DNA from 3 places in the Streptomyces chromofuscus genome. Region 2 is predicted to be linked to each of the others. Evidence: riboswitches for the same ligand, from Rfam matches in the RefSeq annotation. Region 2 holds a riboswitch; each other region holds the start of a gene.
What was found. A riboswitch is a leader RNA that binds a small molecule or an ion and turns the genes downstream of it on or off. The one in region 2 is predicted to bind cyclic di-AMP.

Region 1: another riboswitch for cyclic di-AMP. It lies ahead of IPT68_RS15030 (LysM peptidoglycan-binding domain-containing protein); the one in region 2 lies ahead of IPT68_RS17390 (M23 family metallopeptidase).
Region 3: another riboswitch for cyclic di-AMP. It lies ahead of IPT68_RS27690 (M23 family metallopeptidase); the one in region 2 lies ahead of IPT68_RS17390 (M23 family metallopeptidase).

Annotation. Positions count from the first base shown of each region.
Region 1 covers NZ_CP063374.1:3,358,133-3,363,883, reverse strand. Annotated here, with positions in the region: gene IPT68_RS15045 (nucleoside triphosphate pyrophosphohydrolase) at 1-728, shown strand, start outside; gene IPT68_RS15040 (cytochrome P450 family protein) at 1,062-2,420, shown strand; gene IPT68_RS15035 (LysM peptidoglycan-binding domain-containing protein) at 2,642-3,742, shown strand; cyclic di-AMP (ydaO/yuaA leader) riboswitch at 3,971-4,150, shown strand; gene IPT68_RS15030 (LysM peptidoglycan-binding domain-containing protein) at 4,155-4,853, shown strand; gene eno (phosphopyruvate hydratase) at 5,605-5,751, shown strand, end outside.
Region 2 covers NZ_CP063374.1:3,863,607-3,869,357, reverse strand. Annotated here, with positions in the region: gene IPT68_RS17410 (beta-ketoacyl-[acyl-carrier-protein] synthase family protein) at 85-1,308, opposite strand; gene IPT68_RS17405 (phosphopantetheine-binding protein) at 1,298-1,558, opposite strand; tRNA gene IPT68_RS17400 (tRNA-Met) at 1,848-1,921, shown strand; gene IPT68_RS17395 (PP2C family protein-serine/threonine phosphatase) at 2,095-3,342, shown strand; cyclic di-AMP (ydaO/yuaA leader) riboswitch at 3,534-3,713, shown strand; gene IPT68_RS17390 (M23 family metallopeptidase) at 3,725-4,774, shown strand; gene IPT68_RS17385 (PrsW family intramembrane metalloprotease) at 4,894-5,751, opposite strand, start outside.
Region 3 covers NZ_CP063374.1:6,142,836-6,148,586, reverse strand. Annotated here, with positions in the region: gene IPT68_RS27705 (bifunctional acetate--CoA ligase family protein/GNAT family N-acetyltransferase) at 1-1,598, opposite strand, end outside; gene IPT68_RS27700 (HPr family phosphocarrier protein) at 1,775-2,056, shown strand; gene IPT68_RS27695 (GntR family transcriptional regulator) at 2,375-3,070, opposite strand; gene IPT68_RS27690 (M23 family metallopeptidase) at 3,258-4,022, opposite strand; cyclic di-AMP (ydaO/yuaA leader) riboswitch at 4,036-4,201, opposite strand; gene IPT68_RS27685 (M16 family metallopeptidase) at 4,426-5,751, opposite strand, start outside.

The sequences.
Region 1 (5,751 bases), 510 kb from region 2:
TCGCCACCGGCGAGGGCGAGCCTGCCCTGACGGACGGCCTGGCACGCCTCGCCGGCAGCGGACGGTTGCGGATGCCGGAGCTGGAGCTGCTCCCGGCCTCCTACGACCTGCCCGGCGCCCGCCTCCTCGACCTCGTCCAGGTCATGGACCGCATCCGCGCCGAATGCCCCTGGTCGTCCCGCCAGACCCACCAGGGCCTGGCGAAGTACGGCATCGAGGAGGCGTACGAACTCGTCGAGGCGATCGAGGACGGCGACCGTGACGAACTCCGCGAGGAACTGGGCGACGTCCTGCTCCAGGTCGTCTTCCACGCCCGGATAGCCGAGGAGGACCCGGACGCCCCGTTCTCCATCGACGACGTCGCCGCCACCATCGTCGCCAAGCTCATCCACCGCCACCCGCACGTCTTCGGCGAGGAGACCGCCTCCACCCCCGAGGAGGTCAAGGAACACTGGCTGCGCACCAAGGCCCAGGAGAAGCGGCGGACCTCGGTGACCGAGGGCATCCCGCTGCACCAGCCCGGCCTGGCCCTCGCGGCGAAGCTGGCGTCCCGGGTACGCACCGCGGGGCTGGACGTGCCGCCCCCGCCCGGCGAGGGCATCGGGTACGAGCTGCTGACGCTGGCGATACGCGCCGAGGCGGAGGGCGTGGACCCGGAGGCGGCACTGCGTGCGGCGGCCCGCGCCTATCGGGACGCCGTACGGGCTGCGGAGGAGGTCGGCGCGTAGCACCGTGCGGCACCGGAGCCGTAGCGGGCGGGCGCGAGGCCTGAGCGTCGCCGCGGGCCAGGGGCTGGCCGACCCAGGCATGCGCTCCCTCCGGCGAGCGAAGGCCTGTCGGGCACGGTCGCACTGCTCGCCCGGCAGCTGATGCTAGTCCTCGACGGGGCGAGCGCCCGGTCCGGGGCGCGGGTGGAGGCGCTGGACGACGGTTTGGCGACGGCCGATCGCCGCGCTGCCGGAGGCGGTCGACGTCCGGTAGCGCGAGGCGGCGGACAGGGGCCCGCCCGCCGCCCGGAAACCCCTCGGCGGGCAGCCCGTGGCTGCGGATACCGTCAAGGGGTGACCGACCAGCAGTACCCCGACACGCCCGCGCCGGCTGCCACGCCTGCGCCAACACCGGCGCCCGAACTCTTCACCTGGGAGTTCGCGACCGACCCGTACCCCGCCTACGCCTGGCTCCGCGAACACGCCCCCGTGCGCAGGACGAGGCTGCCCAGCGGGGTGGAGGCCTGGCTGGTCACCCGTTACGCCGATGCCAAGCAGGCCCTCGCCGACCAGCGGCTGTCGAAGAATCCCGCGCACCACGACGAGCCCGCGCACGCCAAGGGCAAGACGGGCATCCCGGGTGAGCGCAAGGCCGAGTTGATGACGCATCTGCTCAACATCGACCCGCCGGACCACACTCGGCTGCGCAGGCTCGTCTCGAAGGCGTTCACCCCGCGCCGCGTCGCCGAGTTCGCGCCGCGCGTGCAGGAGCTCACCGACGACCTCATCGACCGGTTCGCCCGCACCGGCTCCGCCGATCTCATCCACGAGTTCGCCTTCCCGCTGCCCATCTACGCCATCTGCGACATGCTCGGCGTCCCGCGCGAGGACCAGGACGACTTCAGGGACTGGGCCGGCATGATGATCCGGCACGGAAGCCAGGCAGCCGGCGGCCGAAGCACGTCGTCCGCCGAGGGCGGCGGGAAGCGGACGGGCAGCCCTCGGGGCGGCGTCGCGCGGTCGGTGAAAATGATGCGCGGTTACCTCTCCGAGCTGATCCACCGCAAGCGCGAGTCCCTCCCCGCCGAACCCGGCCCCGGCGAGGACCTCATCTCCGGCCTGATCCGCGCCTCCGACCACGGGGAGCACCTCACCGAGAAAGAGGCCGCGGCCATGGCCTTCATCCTGCTGTTCGCCGGGTTCGAGACCACCGTCAACCTCATCGGCAACGGCACTTACGCGCTGCTCACCCACCCCGGCCAGCGCAGCCGCCTCCAGCAGTCCCTCGCCCGCGGCGAACGCGCCCTGCTGGAGACCGGCGTCGAGGAACTCCTGCGCTACGACGGCCCCGTGGAACTCGCCACCTGGCGGTTCGCCACGCAGCCGCTCACCATCGGCGGACAGGACATCGCACCCGGCGACCCCGTCCTCGTCGTGCTCGCCGCCGCCGACCGGGACCCGGAGCGGTTCGCGGACCCGGACACCCTCGACCTCGCCCGCCGCGACAACCAGCACCTGGGCTACGGCCACGGCATCCACTACTGCCTCGGCGCGCCCCTCGCCCGGCTGGAGGGCCAGACCGCGCTGGCCACCCTTCTCACCCGCCTCCCGGACCTGAGACTCGCGGTGGATCCGGCGGAACTGCGCTGGCGTGGCGGGCTCATCATGCGGGGTCTGCGAACACTGCCGGTGGAGTTCACGCCCGTTCCGTAGCCGGGCGGTACAAGCGGGCGGTACAGGCCGGAGGTACCATCCGACGGTCAAGAGGGCGGCACCAGCGCGAACGTGACACGCGTTCAACTCTGTGATGTTCACGTGATCTGTGCGGCATTAACTTGTGACAAGTGATCGACTGCCGATACGTTCACGCCATCAGCGTGACGGCTGTCATCGGCCGCCGCGCTGGTCCCTGTTGTCTTGCGAAAGGTCCCCGCATGCTTTCCGGGAACGGTCGTCACCGTCGCCCCCGCCAGGCGCCCGCCCTTGTCGTCGCGGCCGGGGTGACCGGCTCCGCCATCGCCATCCCCCTTCTCGGCGCCACCGGCGCGAGCGCGGCCAGCGGGACGACCTGGGACCGGGTCGCCGAGTGCGAGACCGGCGGCTCCTGGAGCGCCGACACGGGCAACGGGTACTACGGCGGGCTGCAACTCTCCCAGGACGACTGGGAGAAGTACGGCGGCCTCACCTACGCGGCGAGAGCGGACCAGGCCAGCCGTTCGCAGCAGATCGCCGTGGCCGAGAAGGTCCTCGCGGACCAGGGTGTCGGCGCGTGGGCGACCTGCGGTCCGCTCGTGGGGCTCGACACCGACTCCGAGGCGGCTGTGGTCGACACGGGCGTGGCCGGTGACGCGTCGAGTACGCCGGTGGGTACGATATCGGGCGGTTCGGGAAGTCTGTCCAACTCGCTTGGCTTGTCCCATTCATCCGGTGGCGCCCGCTCCGGCGACATCGACGGCGCGTCGGGCCGCTCCAGCGGTTCGAACGGCTCGAATGGATCCAACAAGTCCAATAGGCCCACGGATTCCGCCACATCCACTGATTCCGGCGAATCCGCCAAATCCACCCCTTCCGCCGGCTCCATCACCTCCAGGCCTTCCCACTCCATCCCCTCCTCCGGTTCCGCCGAATCGCCCGGGGCGGGTCAATCGCCGACGGAATCGGGCAAATCCCCGAAAAGCTCGCCGTCTTCAGGGCTGTCGTGGAGCACGCCGAACAGGTCCAGCCTCACCGACACGGGCTCCCTCGGCACCGGCAAGCACCGCGGGAGCAGTGCGAACGAGGAGCCGGCCGGCGGCCGGGGCGCCGAATCGACCGGGCGGCACGCCTCGCGTGACGGTGCCACCCCCCGTGCGGCCGCCGGCGGTTCGTACACGGTCCAGGAGGGCGACAGTCTCTCGGGGATCGCCGACTCCCTTGGCGTGCACGGCGGATGGTCCGCGCTCTACGCCGGGAACAAGGACTCCCTCGGCACCGACCCCGACCTCATCCGGCCCGGTCAGACGCTGGAGGTAAGGGGCGAAACGGGCGGAAAGTAGACCAGAGGGCGAGCCGGAGGGCGGCTCGGAAACGGCCCGGGAGCAGCGGGAGTTCACGTCACACTTCGAGCCGAATGTCCGGTTTGGCGAAAGTGTGGGATGAGTCTCAGAAGCCCTGATCGTCTTTGAAATTCCGCCGATCGCCTGTCTACGGTCATGACCGCTCGCCAATGCGAGCCCCGGCAGCCGTAACGCCGAATCCTGCCAGCGGCCGCCCGGGAACAGTCGTCGCGTCAAGCGCCGTAGGCAGGAGCGGGGGACCCAAGGTAAGTGCCGGGTCCGGCAGTTGAGGAGACTCAGCGCCGGAACCGGCTCGGGGTGAAGCCGCGCCTCCCACGGAGGTGTGGCCGGGCAACTCAACCGGCCCGAACCCGACAGCTCACCTCGCAGGCGTCGGTGAGGGGACCCAACCATGCTGTTTTCCGGCAAGGGCAAGCACCGTCGTCCGTCCAAGACCGTTCGCGCCATCGCCGCCGTCGGCGTCACCGGCGCCGCCGCCGTCGCCGCGCCGCTGATGGCGGCCGGCAGCGCCTCCGCCGCGACCGCCGCCGAGTGGGACGCCGTCGCCCAGTGCGAGTCCGGCGGCAACTGGTCCATCAACACCGGTAACGGCTACTACGGCGGTCTGCAGTTCTCCGCCTCGACGTGGGCCGCGTACGGCGGTACCCAGTACGCCGCCACGGCCGACCAGGCCTCCAAGGAGCAGCAGATCCAGATCGCCGAGAAGGTGCTCGCGGGTCAGGGCAAGGGCGCCTGGCCGGTCTGCGGCACGGGCCTGTCGAACGCCACCTACACCGGCGGCGGCTCCACCGACAGCGGCTCCTCGCAGAGCACCGAGCAGAGCGCCGAGACCAGCACGCGTGCGACCGAGCAGCAGTCGGCCTCCCGTTCGCAGGAGCGCCCGGCCGCCAAGGAGACGGTCACCACGCCGACCGGTCAGAAGGTCGAGAAGGGCGACGGCGAGTACAAGGTCGTCGAGGGCGACACCCTCAGCACCATCGCCGCCGAGCACGACGTCGAGGGCGGCTGGGAGAAGCTGTTCCAGCTGAACAAGGACATCGTCGACGACGCCGACCTCATCTTCCCGGGTCAGCAGCTGCACCTGAAGTAAGAGGGGTTTCGCAGCAGACCCACAGCGCCCTCACATGAGGGGCCGCCATGCTGGAGGCCCCGAGAGGCTCCCGTGAGGGCTACCCCCCGTCCCCACGGGTCCCCCGCCCCGGTGCGTGTTCCCCCGCACGCGCCGGGGCGGGGCTTTTCGCGTCACCGGCTCACTCGTCCGCTACGCGCCCGCTCAGGTCTCCGTCGAAGCCTGCTGTCGTCGCCGAGGCCCTTCGCCGCCACCTGACGTCTCCCGTCGAAGCCTCTGCCGTCACCGATGCCTCTGCGCCCGTTGGCGGCCTCTGTCGCCACCGGCGCGTCTTGCGCCCGTCGGCGTCCTCTGCCGTCAATCGGCGCCTCTTGCGCCCACCGGCGTCATCCGCCGGAGCCCGCTGCCCCCGCCCGACGCCCTCCGCGCCCCCACCGGCGTCTCCTGCCGACGCCTCCTCCTCCACCGACGCCCTCCGCCGCCACCGGCATCTCCCGCCGCCACATGCGCCTCCCGCCGACGCCCCACCCCGTCGCCGCCGCGGTCGACGCCCCCACCGTCGGCGCCCCTCACCACCGACGCCCGCCCTCCCCATCACCTCTTCGTGCCGCCCACTTGTGACCCCGTCTTTGTTCCGTTCGGAAACAATTTACTCTCGGTTCCGTCCATGAGGTGGGCGACCGGCTGGCCGATCGCACGGAGCCGGTTAGGCTCGTCTCGCAGAGCCGCTGCGGTCCTGCTAAACCGCGTCACATCCACGAAGGAGATGCTCGTGCCGTCCATCGACGTCGTCGTAGCCCGGGAAATCCTGGACTCCCGAGGCAACCCCACGGTCGAGGTCGAGGTCGGCCTCGACGACGGCAGCACGGGTCGTGCCGCCGTTCCGTCCGGCGCTTCCACCGGCGCCTTCGAGGCCATC
Region 2 (5,751 bases):
GCGCCCCGTGGAGGGGGCACCGGCGCCGGCGCTCCTGTGCCGGCACCAGCGCCCCGCCTCGCCCGCACCGGCGCCCGCGCCCCGCTAAGCCGCCTCGAACAGCAGCACGGCGTTCTGCCCGCCGAACCCGAACGAGCAGCTGATGCCCAGGCCCGCGTCCACCGGCCGCGGGCGCCCGGCCACGACGTCGAGCTTGTGGTCGCCGTCCTGCCCATCGAAGTTCGCCACCGGCGGCACACTCCCGTGGCGCAGGGCGAGCACCGTGTACGCCGCCTGGATGGCGCCGGCCGCCCCGAGCGCGTGCCCGATCACGCCCTTGGACGCGGTGACCGGTGGCCCCCCGTCCCCGAAGACCCGCCGCAGGGCCGTCGCCTCGGCCGCGTCGTTCAACGGCGTCGAGGTGCCGTGCGCGTTCACGTGGCCGACGTCCCGCGCCGCGCAGCCCGCGTCCGTGAGGGCGGCCCCGAGGGCGAGGACGGCACCCGCGCCCTCGGGGTGCGGGGCGACGGGGTGGTGGGCGTCGGCGGTCGCGCCGTATCCGCGCAGCAGGGCGAGGACGGACGCCCCGCGGGCCCGGGCGGCGGAGGGCCGCTCGAGCACCAGGACCCCCGCGCCCTCCCCGAGCACGAACCCGTCCCGCGCCGCGTCGAACGGCCGGCTGGCGAGGTCGGGCCGCTCGCGGCGGCGGGACAGCGCGCGCATGCGCGTGAAACAGGTGGCCGTCATCCGGGACCGGGCCGACTCGGCGCCCCCCGCCAGCACGATGTCGCACGCTCCCGACCGCACCAGATCCCGCGCGACCCCGATCGCGGTCGCCCCCGAGGCGCAGGCGCTGGACGTGGTGAAGCTGGGGCCGCGCGCCCCCAGGTCGATGGACACCTCCCCGGCGGCCATGCTCGGCACGCTGCGCGGCAGCGCGAGCGGCGACACCCGCTCCGGGCGCCCCGCGCTGAGGTGGCCGAACTCGGTGACGTACGTGCTCAGGCTGTTCGAGCCGACCCCGAGGACGACCCCCACCCGCTCGCCCCGCCAGGTCAGCGGATCGAGCCCGGCGTCGGCGACCGCCCGCCGGGCGGCGACCAGGGCGAACCGCAGGAAGCCGTCCATGCGCCGGGCGAGCGGACGTCCGAGCTCCCGTTCGGCGTCCAGCCCGGTCACCTGGCACGAGAAGTCGACAGGCAGGCCGGCGAGTTCGGGATCCGGGGCGGCCAGCGAGCGGCCCCGGCACAGGGCCGACCAGTTGTCCCCGGCGGTCAGCCCGGCGGGTGTCACCAGGCCGAGCCCGGTGACCGCGACGTCAGGCCGCATCGCGGAAGGCCCGGGCGGCGTCACCGAGGGTGGAGGCGGGGGAGAGGTCCAGCGCCTCGTCGGGCAGCACGATGCCGAACTCCTCCTCGGCGGCCACGACCAGCTCCATCAGGGACAGCGAGTCCATGCCGATGCTCGCGAAGGTCACGTCGGGCGTCAGCCGGTCCCGGTCCACCCGCACTTCCAAGTGGTGGGTGATCAGCTCGACCAGCCGCTCGGGCAACTCGGTCCGTTCCGTGGCCTGGGTCATACGGTGGTCTCCTGTTCGGTCTGCGGTCGGTGCGGCACCAACGGGGCCACCGCTCGCGTTCCTGCGCTGGTGGGGTCCGCGGACGCGCGACGGCCCGCGCCCTCGGCCGCCCCCAGCTGGGATGAACGCGCGAGAACGGGTGGCCGGCTACCCGTCAATCGGGTGGTCCCCGGCCCCCGTACCCGGCCCCCGTAGCCGGCGTCCGGCCGGAAACCGCCTGCTCAGCGGGGGTCGGGGGAAACCGTGGCGCGTCGGGCCCCGCGCATGCCGTACACTGGTGTCATACCGACGCGGGGTGGAGCAGCTCGGTAGCTCGCTGGGCTCATAACCCAGAGGTCGCAGGTTCAAATCCTGTCCCCGCTACTGAAGGCCCGGGGCCGGAATCCAGATCATGGGTTCCGGCCCCGAGTCGTTTCCGGTCCTCGCCCTCTCCTCTCACTCTCTCCCCTCATCCGGTCGGCCCATCCGGGCTGGTCCCGCGCGCCCACTGCGGGAACGCTGGACAGGTGCGGTGACCGTCGTGGTGGGAGAGGACAGTGCGGCCTGCGGAGGCAGAAGGAGAGCGGCCGTACCCCGGAGCCGGCGGCGGGCTCCCCGAGGGCGGGGCTCCCGGCTCGGGTCGCCCCCGTGACTCCCCCGCGCTCGCGCGCCCCGAGCCGCCCGAGCCGCCCACCGAGGAACGGCCGGTCTTCTTCGCCCGCACCTTCGTCCGCGCCCTCCCCGCCCTGCTCGTCGTCATCGGCGGCTGCTACGACTACCTCACCCCCCGCGGTTTCAGCGCCGCCCCGCTGTTCACCGCCGCCCCGCTGATCGCCGCACCGCTTCTTTCCCGCCGGGCCACGCTTCTCATCGGCGTCGCCGCCGTCGCCGTGGGCATGGCGGTGGACATCCGGTACGGCGACCTCCTCCAGGTCGAGGCGCTCACCGAGCAGGTCACCGTGGTGACGGTCGCCGCCCTCGCCCTGCTGATCAACGGGCTCGTCCGGCGCAGCCACGCCCGTCTCCATTCGGCCTGGGAGATCGCCGAGGCCGCCCAGCTGGCGGTACTGCCGGAGCCGATGGAGCGGATCGGCGGCTTCGAGGTCGCCGCGCGCTACGAGGCCGCGCAGGCGGATGCCTTCATCGGCGGCGATCTGTACGCGGTGCAGGACAGCCGGTACGGCGTACGGCTCGTGGTGGGGGACGTGCGCGGCAAGGGCATGGGGGCGGTGGCGGCGGTCGCCGTGGTCGTCGGGGCGTTCCGGGAGGCCGCCGAGCACGAGGCGACGCTGGAGGCGGTGGCGCGGCGGCTGGAGCGGGCGCTGACGCGCGAGGGCACGCGACGGGACGCGATCGACGCCTTCGAGGGGTTCACCACCGCCGTACTCGCCGAGATCCCGCACGAGGACGGTGTCGTCCGCATCCTCAACCGCGGCCATCCGCCGCCGCTGATGCTCTACGCCGACGGCACGGTGCGCCCGCTGCCCGCCCGGCAGGCGGCGCTGCCGCTCGGCATGGGTGAGCTGGCCTCCTGGCCGGACCGCGCGGAGGAGTCCCGCTTCCCGGGCGGCGCGACGCTGCTGCTGTACACGGACGGCTTGTCCGAGGCGCGGGACGCCCGGGGCGTCTTCTACGACCCGGCGGCCCGGCTGGCCGGCCGGACCTTCGGCGGGCCCGCCGAACTGCTCTGCGCGGTGGCCGAAGACGTTCGCCGGCACAGCGAGGGCGGCACCACCGACGACATGGCTCTGCTCGCCGTCCGGCGACCGTCACCAGGGGTGATGGAACAAACGCCCTCCGCATGACAACTGACATGCAGTCAGAAATGGGTACGGTCCTGACCGGAGGTCAACTCGCCCGATTTTCGTCGTTGATGGCCCGTACGTCCTGGCGGAAAACCTTAATGATCAAGTGGAACGGCTTGGAAATCAGGCCCTGGTTCTATTAACGTCCGATAACGCAGCGCGGTCGTCCCAGCCGTCACAAGAGGCGGCTCCGTGCGCACGCGCCGAATCCCGCGCGAGGCCCTTACCGGCCGCACAAGGGAACCGGGGAACCACCACCTTGGGGTGAATCGGGCGTATGCCGCCGTAGTGGTACGGCTGGTTTACGCGCGTAGGAGACCTTCCTGCTCCGAACCCGTCAGCTAACCCGGTAGGCGAGAAGGAAGGAAAGGAGTACGCCCACGTGGCGTCCAACCGGCCTGCCCCACAAGCCCCGTTCGTGCCTGGCCAGCGCGCCGCCGACAGCACCGACACGTTCGTCTACGGCGCGCAGCGCACCGACGAGGGCCCGTGGGAGGAGTGGAATCCCACTGCGGAGACCATCCGCCCCGTACGCGGTCGGCACCGTGTCAGCAAGCAGCGCGGCGGTGGACTCGCCCGCAGCTCCACCGTTCTCGGCGTCGGCGTCATAGCCGCGGTCGGCGCGGGCGGCATGGCCAGTGCGAACGCGGGCAAGCCGCCGGTGTCGATCTCCATGCCCGACCTGCCCTCCGTCGGCGCGCTGATGTCCGACGACGAGGACGCAGACTCCACCGAGCCCCAGCTCGCGAGTGCCCCGCTCAGCAGCCTCGGCGCGACCCCCGCGGAGACCGCGGAGGGCACCACCGACGCCGGTGAGGCGTTGCGTGCCCGCATCATCGCGCAGGCCGAGCAGCAGCAGGAGCAGGTCGAGAGCAAGGCCGCAGCGGAGGCCGCGGCCGCCGCCGAGAAGGCCGCCGCCGAGGCCGCGGCCAAGGCGGAGAAGGAGGCCGAGGAGAAGGCCGCCGCCGCCAAGGCCCTCGCCGAGGAGGAGGCCCGCAAGAAGGCCGAGGCCGAGCGGCTCGCCGCCCTGGCCAGGCAGTACGCGCTGCCGACCTCCTCGTACACCATCACCTCCACCTTCGGCCAGGCCGGCGCCCTGTGGTCGTCCGGTTACCACACGGGCCTCGACTTCGCCGCGCCCACGGGCACCCCGATCAAGGCGGTGCACAGCGGCACCATCACCGAGGCGGGCTGGAACGGGTCGTACGGCTACAAGACCGTGCTGACCCTCGACGACGGCACCGAGATCTGGTACGCCCACCAGTCGTCGATCGGCGTCAGCGTCGGCCAGAAGGTCACCACGGGCGAGGTCATCGGCCGCGTGGGCGCGACCGGCAACGTGACCGGCGCGCACCTGCACCTGGAGGTGCACACCGGCGGCGGCGGACTCGACCCGCTGGCCTGGCTGCAGAGCAAGGGCCTCACCCCTTAAGGAACGCGTTCCCCCTCCAACCCCGGCGGTCCTGACGGCAACCCCCCGACGTCAGGGCTGCCGGTTTCGGCTGTCCGCGGCCCTCTGGTGTCCTACGTGGTGTCCTACGACCGGCAGTCCTACGACCGGTACGGGTTGTACACCGGGTAGGGCGCCGTCGGCCCGTGCGCCGGCGCCCAGCCGTACACCGGCGGCATCATCGCCGGCATCGGCGGGGCGGTCACGCGTGCCGCGTACTCCAGGGCCGGCCGGGCGATCTCACGGCGGTTCCACAGTTCCCTCAGCAGCTCGCGTTCCCGCACGACGAAGTCGGTCCGGGCCCGGCCGCGGCGGCCCCGGTGCCGCAGGAAGGCCAGGGACGTGGCGTACGCCTCGTACTGCGCGACGGCCCGCGCGGCCGGTTTGCCGAGGTGGTGGCCGGCGTACTCGCGGGCCAGGCGGCGGGCCCGCATCGAGCCGAGGGCGAACGGTTCGGCGGGCGAGAGCCAGCCGGCGACGACGTAGGCGGGCAGCTCCTCGCGGACGGTCCGCAGCTCCCGCTGCCGCGTCCAGACCACCAGCCAGGTCAGCAGGCCGAACGCGGGGACCATGAAGCCGCCGTACACCGCGAAGAAGCCGAAGTCGCCGAAGGTCGCCGAGCCGTTCCACAAGGCGTGCATGCCCATCGCGAGCAGCAGCCCGGCCGGCGGCAGCAGGATCCGGCGCAGCCGCTGGCGTTCCCCGGCGAGCGCGGCGATGCCGAAGGCGATGCCGGTGAACACGGTGAACAGGGGGTGCGCGAACGGCGACATGACGACCCGCACGAAGAAGGTAGCGGCGGTCACGGAGGCGATCCCGCTGTGGCCGGCCAGCTGGTCGGTGCCGAAGGCGGTGCCGAGGTAGAGGATGTTCTCGGTGAAGGCGAAGCCGGTGGCGGTGACGCCGGCTATGACGACGCCGTCGAGGATCCCGGTGAAGTCGCGGCGCCGGAAGAGGAA
Region 3 (5,751 bases), 2.3 Mb from region 2:
GCCAGGCAGGCGTCGTACGTCAGGAGCCCCAGTGACTCGGAGTTCCCGAGGATCGCCACGCGCGGCCCCGCCGGCAGCGGCTGGCGCGCGAGCAGCAGCCCGGCGTCCACCAGCTCGGTGATCGTGTCCACCCGGATCACCCCGGCCTGCCGCAGCAGCGCGGACACCGTGGCGTGCGGCAGCCGCGTCGCCCGTACCGCGTGTCCCTGCGGCGCCGCGCCCCCGTGCCGCGCGCCCTGCACCACGACCAGCGGCTTCGCCGCCGCGGTCCGCCGCGCGAGGCGGGTGAACTTGCGCGGGTTGCCGATGGACTCCAGGTACATCAGGACGACGTCGGTGTCCGGATCGTCGTACCAGTACTGGAGCAGGTCGTTGCCGGACACGTCCGCGCGGTTGCCCGACGAGACGAACGTCGACACGCCCGTGACCCCGGTGACCCCGCCGCCGCGCCGGTGCAGCCGGGACAGCAACGCGATGCCGATGGCGCCGGACTGCGCGAACAGCCCGATCCGCCCGGGCCGCGGCATCTGCGGTGCCAGCGAGGCGTTGAGCCGCACCTGGGGGGAGGTGTTGATGATGCCAAAGGCGTTCGGCCCGATGATCCGCATGCCGCACGCGCGCGCCTGGCGCACGAGTTCCCGCTGCCGCTCGCGTCCGTCGGGCCCGCTCTCGGCGTACCCGGCGGAGACCACGACGAGACCCTGCACCCCGTGCTCGCCGCACTCGGCGACCACCTCGGGCACGTACTGCGCGGGCACCGCCACGACCGCGACGTCGACGGGCCCTTCGATGTCCCGCACCGACCGGTACGCCGGCACCCCGTCGAGTTCCTTCTGGCCCTCGGGAAGCGCCTTGTTCACGGCGTAGAGACGGCCGGTGAAGCCCGCCTGCCGGATGTTGCCGAGCACGCTGCGGCCCACGCCGCCGGGCGTGCGCCCCGCGCCGACGACGGCGATCGAACCGGGCGTCAGCAGCCGCCGCACCGACCGACCCTCGGCCCGCTGCTCACGCGCGCGCTGCACCGCGAGCGAGCGGTCGGTGGGTTCGAGGTCGAACTCCAGGCGTACGACACCGTCCTCGAAGCTGCGCTTCTGGGTGTACCCGGCGTCCGTGAACACCTTGATCATCTTGGTGTTGGCGGGCAGCACCTCGGCGGCGAAGCGGCGGATGCCGCGCTCGCGGGCGACGGCGCCGATGTGCTCCAGCAGGGCGGAGGCGACACCGCGCCCCTGGTGGGCGTCCTGCACCAGGAAGGCGACTTCGGCCTCGTCGGCGGGCGCGGACGCGGGCATCCCGTCGGCGCCGATCCGGTCGTAGCGTACGGTGGCGATGAACTCGCCGCCGATCGTGGCCGCGAGTCCCACCCGGTCCACGAAGTCGTGGTGCGTGAAGCGGTGGACGTCCTTGGCGGACAGGCGCGGGTAGGGCGCGAAGAAGCGGTAGTACTTCGACTCGTCCGAGACCTGCTCGTAGAAGCTGACCAGGCGCTCGGCGTCATCGACGGTGATGGGCCGGATGCGTGCGGTGCCGCCGTCGCGCAGCACCACGTCGGCCTCCCAGTGGGCGGGGTACTCGTGCCGGTCCGACGGGCTCTGCATGGGCCCCAGAGTACGGCTCGCGTACGACAACGGCGCGAGGCAGTCTGTGGAGGGACAACACCGGACCGAGGCCGCGGTCCGCGACGCTCCGGACGGGACGAAGCACCCGTCCGGGCAGGCTTCACGATATGGGAAACTGGTCTAGACAACCCTGAACACCTGAAGGGCAGCATCACATGGCTGAGCGCCGCGTCAACGTCGGCTGGGCCGAGGGTCTCCACGCCCGCCCCGCCTCCATCTTCGTCCGAGCCGCCACGGCCGCAGGCGTCCCGGTGACGATCGCCAAGGCAGGCGGCAACCCCGTCAACGCGGCGTCCATGCTGGCCGTCCTGGGTCTGGGCGCCCAGGGTGGCGAGGAGATCGTCCTGGCCTCCGACGCCGAGGGTGCCGACGCGGCGCTCGACCGTCTGGCCAAGCTGGTCGCGGAGGGTCTCGAGGAGCTTCCCGAGACCGTCTGAGCCCGCGCACGGCAGTCCTGAGGCCGTGTCGCCCCTCCGGGCGGCGCGGCCTCGCCGTTTCCAGGCGGCGGGCGTCGCGGTTTCCGGGCGGCGGGGCCTCGCGGTTTCCGGGCGGTAGGGCCGTGGTGGTTTCCGGAGGGGGCGGCTCGGCGGTTTCCCGGCGGTGCGGCATCGCTGTTTTCCGGCATGCTCGGCCACGTTTTCACGCGCCGGTGCGACAGGAATGCACGGCAGGTCGACAGGAATTCACGGCAGGCCGGAAAGGGCAGCGGAAATACTCCGCCGCCGAATATCTCCTCTTTGTATACGGCGCCTGTGTTAATGCCGCAGGCCTGTCATGTTTACGGCATGTTGCGAAGTCCTCACACGGTCCGCGCGGTCGCCGCTGACGGAGAAGCGCAGCCGGTGCGCGCCGGTCGCGCGCTCGGTGTGCAGCGCCGTGATCGCCCGCGCGCGCTCGCCGTCGCCGCGCGCCACCGCGTCCACGATCGCGCCGTGCTCCGTCCAGGACTCCACAGGGCTGACGGGCGCCTCGACGGCGTACATCCAGGCGATCTTGTGCCGCAGCTGGGTCAGCATGGCGATCAGGGCGGGGCTGCCGGAGGCCTGGGCGAGCGTCTCGTGGAACCAGCCGCCCAGGGAGCGCAGGTCCTCGCTGTTGCCGCGCCTGGCCCGCTCCTGGCCCAGCCGGACCAGGCCGCGCAGCACCTTCAGATGGGCCTCGGTGCGCCGCTGCGCCGCCCGGGAGGCGCCGAGCGGCTCAAGGAGCATGCGCATCTCCAGCAGGTCGGCGGCCTCCTGCTCGGTCGGCTCCGCCACGCACGCGCCCGCGTGCCGCCGGGTCACCACGAAACCCTCGGCCTCCAGGGTGCGCAATGCCTCCCGGACGGGGACGCGCGAGACGCCGTAGCGGCGCGCGAGGAGTTCCTCGGTGAGCCGGCCGCCACGCTCGTAGACACCCGCGACGATGTCGTCCCGGATCGCCGTGCACACCGAGTGCGCCGGAATACGCATGACCGACCTCCGCCTTAATCCCCATGAAACGTCGAGATCGACGTGTGTTCCGTGACTCTATTGCAATGAGCCGGGATTTCCGACGGCGGGCTGGAATCCATGGATTTTTTTTGGACATACAGACGCACGAAACGCCGAAAGCCCCGGCTCGTGAGCCGGGGCCCGCGGGAAGCGGAGCGATCCGCCGTCAGACGCTGACGCCGTGCGAGCGGAGGTAGGCGATCGGGTCGATGTCCGAGCCGTACTCCGGGGTCGTCCGGACCTCGAAATGCAGGTGCGCCCCGGTGACGTTGCCAGTGGCGCCGGACAGGGCGATCCGCTGCCCCGGGGTGACCGTCTGGCCCACCGAGACACCGATGGACGACAGGTGGCCGTACTGGGTGTACGTACCGTCGTTCATCTTGATCACTACTTGATTGCCGTACGCCCCGCCCCAGCCGGCCTCGACCACGGTGCCGGAGCCGACCGCGCGCACGAGTGTGCCGCTCGCGGCGTGGAAGTCGACGCCGGTGTGGCTGCCGGAGGACCACAGGGAGCCACCGGACCGGTAGCCGGTGGAGACGTAGGAGCCGGTGATCGGCGGGACATGGGCGGTGAGGCGCTTGCGCTCGGCCTCACGGGCGGCACGCTCCTCGGCCTCGCGCGCCTCCTTCGCCTGCTCCCTGGCGCGCTGTGCGGCGGCGGCCTCGGCCTTCTTCTCGGCGGCCGCCTTCGCCGCGGCCTGCTTCTGGGCGGCGGCCTGGGCGTCTATCTGCTCGGCGACCGAGTCGCCGATGGAGACGACCGGGAGCAGGCCGGTCTCCTCGGCCGCGGGCTCGGTGGCGAGCGCGGGAGCGGCCAGGGTGCCGATGACTCCGGTGGTGGTGAGCGCGGCGACACCCGCCGCGTGGGCGGTGGTGCGCTTCATCCGGCTGGGACGACGGTGCTTCCCGGTGGCGCGCGTGAACGCCATGTGGTGGCTTTGTCCTTTCCTTCCCTCTCGCCTACCGGGTTAGCTGACGGGTTCGGAGCAGGAAGGTCTCCTACGGACTCCCTCGCCGCGCGCGGGCGTCCGATTCACCCCAGGGACTTCATGGTTGGGTCCCCGGCTCCCCTGGCTCGCGCCGTACGGGGACTCGGCGATGACTGTCCGGTGCCGCGGGTGCGGCGCACTGCCTGACGGACAGCCCGGATGACGCTAAACGGGACATCTTCCGATCCCCAAACGAAGAAGGGCGTTTGTAGCGCATCCCACAGGTCAGACAGGCAACCTCTGCCTCAATTGGGACATTCCCATCGCTCAACCGGCACATCAAGGGGCCCTGGTGACGGATCGGTCACCAGGGCCCCTGCACGCGCGTGCCGCCGGTCTGCCTCTACTCGGCCGTCACGACGGTGACTTCGCCGATACCGAGGGCCTCGACGGGCTCCTTGATCTGCCCCGCGTCACCGACGAGCACCGTCACCAGACGGTCCACCGGGAAGGCGCTGACGACCGCCGCGGTGGCCTCCACGGTGCCGGTCGCGGCGAGTTGCTGGTACAGCGTCGCCTGGTAGTCGTCGGGCAGGTGCTGCTCGACCTGGTCGGCCAGCGTGCCCGCCACCGCCGCCGCGGTCTCGTACTTCAGCGGCGCCACACCGACGAGGTTCTGCACGGCGACGTCGCGCTCGGCGTCCGTGAGGCCCTCCGCGGCGAGCGTGCGCAGCACCGTCCAGAGGTCCTCCAGCGCGGGGCCGGTGTTCGGTGTGTCGACGGAACCGCTGATGGCGAGCATCGAGGCGCCGCTGCCGTCGGGGGCGGAGCGCAGTACCTGGCCGAACGAGCGCACCCCGTAGGTGTAGCCCTTCTCCTCGCGCAGGACGCGGTCCAGGCGGGAGGTGAGGGTGCCGCCCAGGCAGTAGGTGCCGAGCACCTGGGCCGGCCACACGCGGTCGTGCCGGTCGGGGCCCACGCGGCCGATCAGCAGCTGGGTCTGCACCGCGCCGGGCCGGTCCACGATGACGACGCGGCCGGTGTCGTCGGCGGTCACCGCCGGCACGGGCCGCGGCTGCCCCGGGGACCCGGTCCAGGCGCCCAGGGTGTCGCCGAGCAGGGCGTCGAGGTCGACGCCGGTGAGGTCGCCGACCACCACGGCCGTGGCGGTGGAGGGGCGGACGTACCGCTCGTAGAAGGAGCGTACGGCGGCGGAGTCGATCTTCGCGACCGTCTCCTCGGTGCCCTGGCGCGGGCGCGACATGCGCGAGGTCGCCGGGAACAGCTCCTTGGAGAGCTCCTTGGCGGCCCGCCGGGCCGGGTTGGCCAGCTCGTGCGGGATCTCGTCGAGGCGGTTGCGGACCAGCCGCTCGACCTCGCTGTCGGCGAAGGCGGGCGCCCTGAGGGCGTCGGCGAGCAGACCGAGGGCCTTGGGCAGCCGGGAGACCGGGACCTCCAGGCTCAGCCGGACGCCGGGGTGGTCGGCGTGCGAGTCGAGGGTGGCGCCGCAGCGCTCCAGCTCGGCGGCGAACTCCTCGGCGGAGTGCTTGTCGGTGCCCTCGGAGAAGGCGCGGGCCATGATCGTGGCGACGCCGTCCAGGTCGGCGGGCTCGGCGTCCAGGGGCGCGCCCAGGAGCATCTCGACGGCGACGACCTGCTGGCCGGGGCGGTGGCAGCGCAGCACGGTCAGGCCGTTGTCGAGCGTCCCGCGCGTGGGGGCCGGGAACGC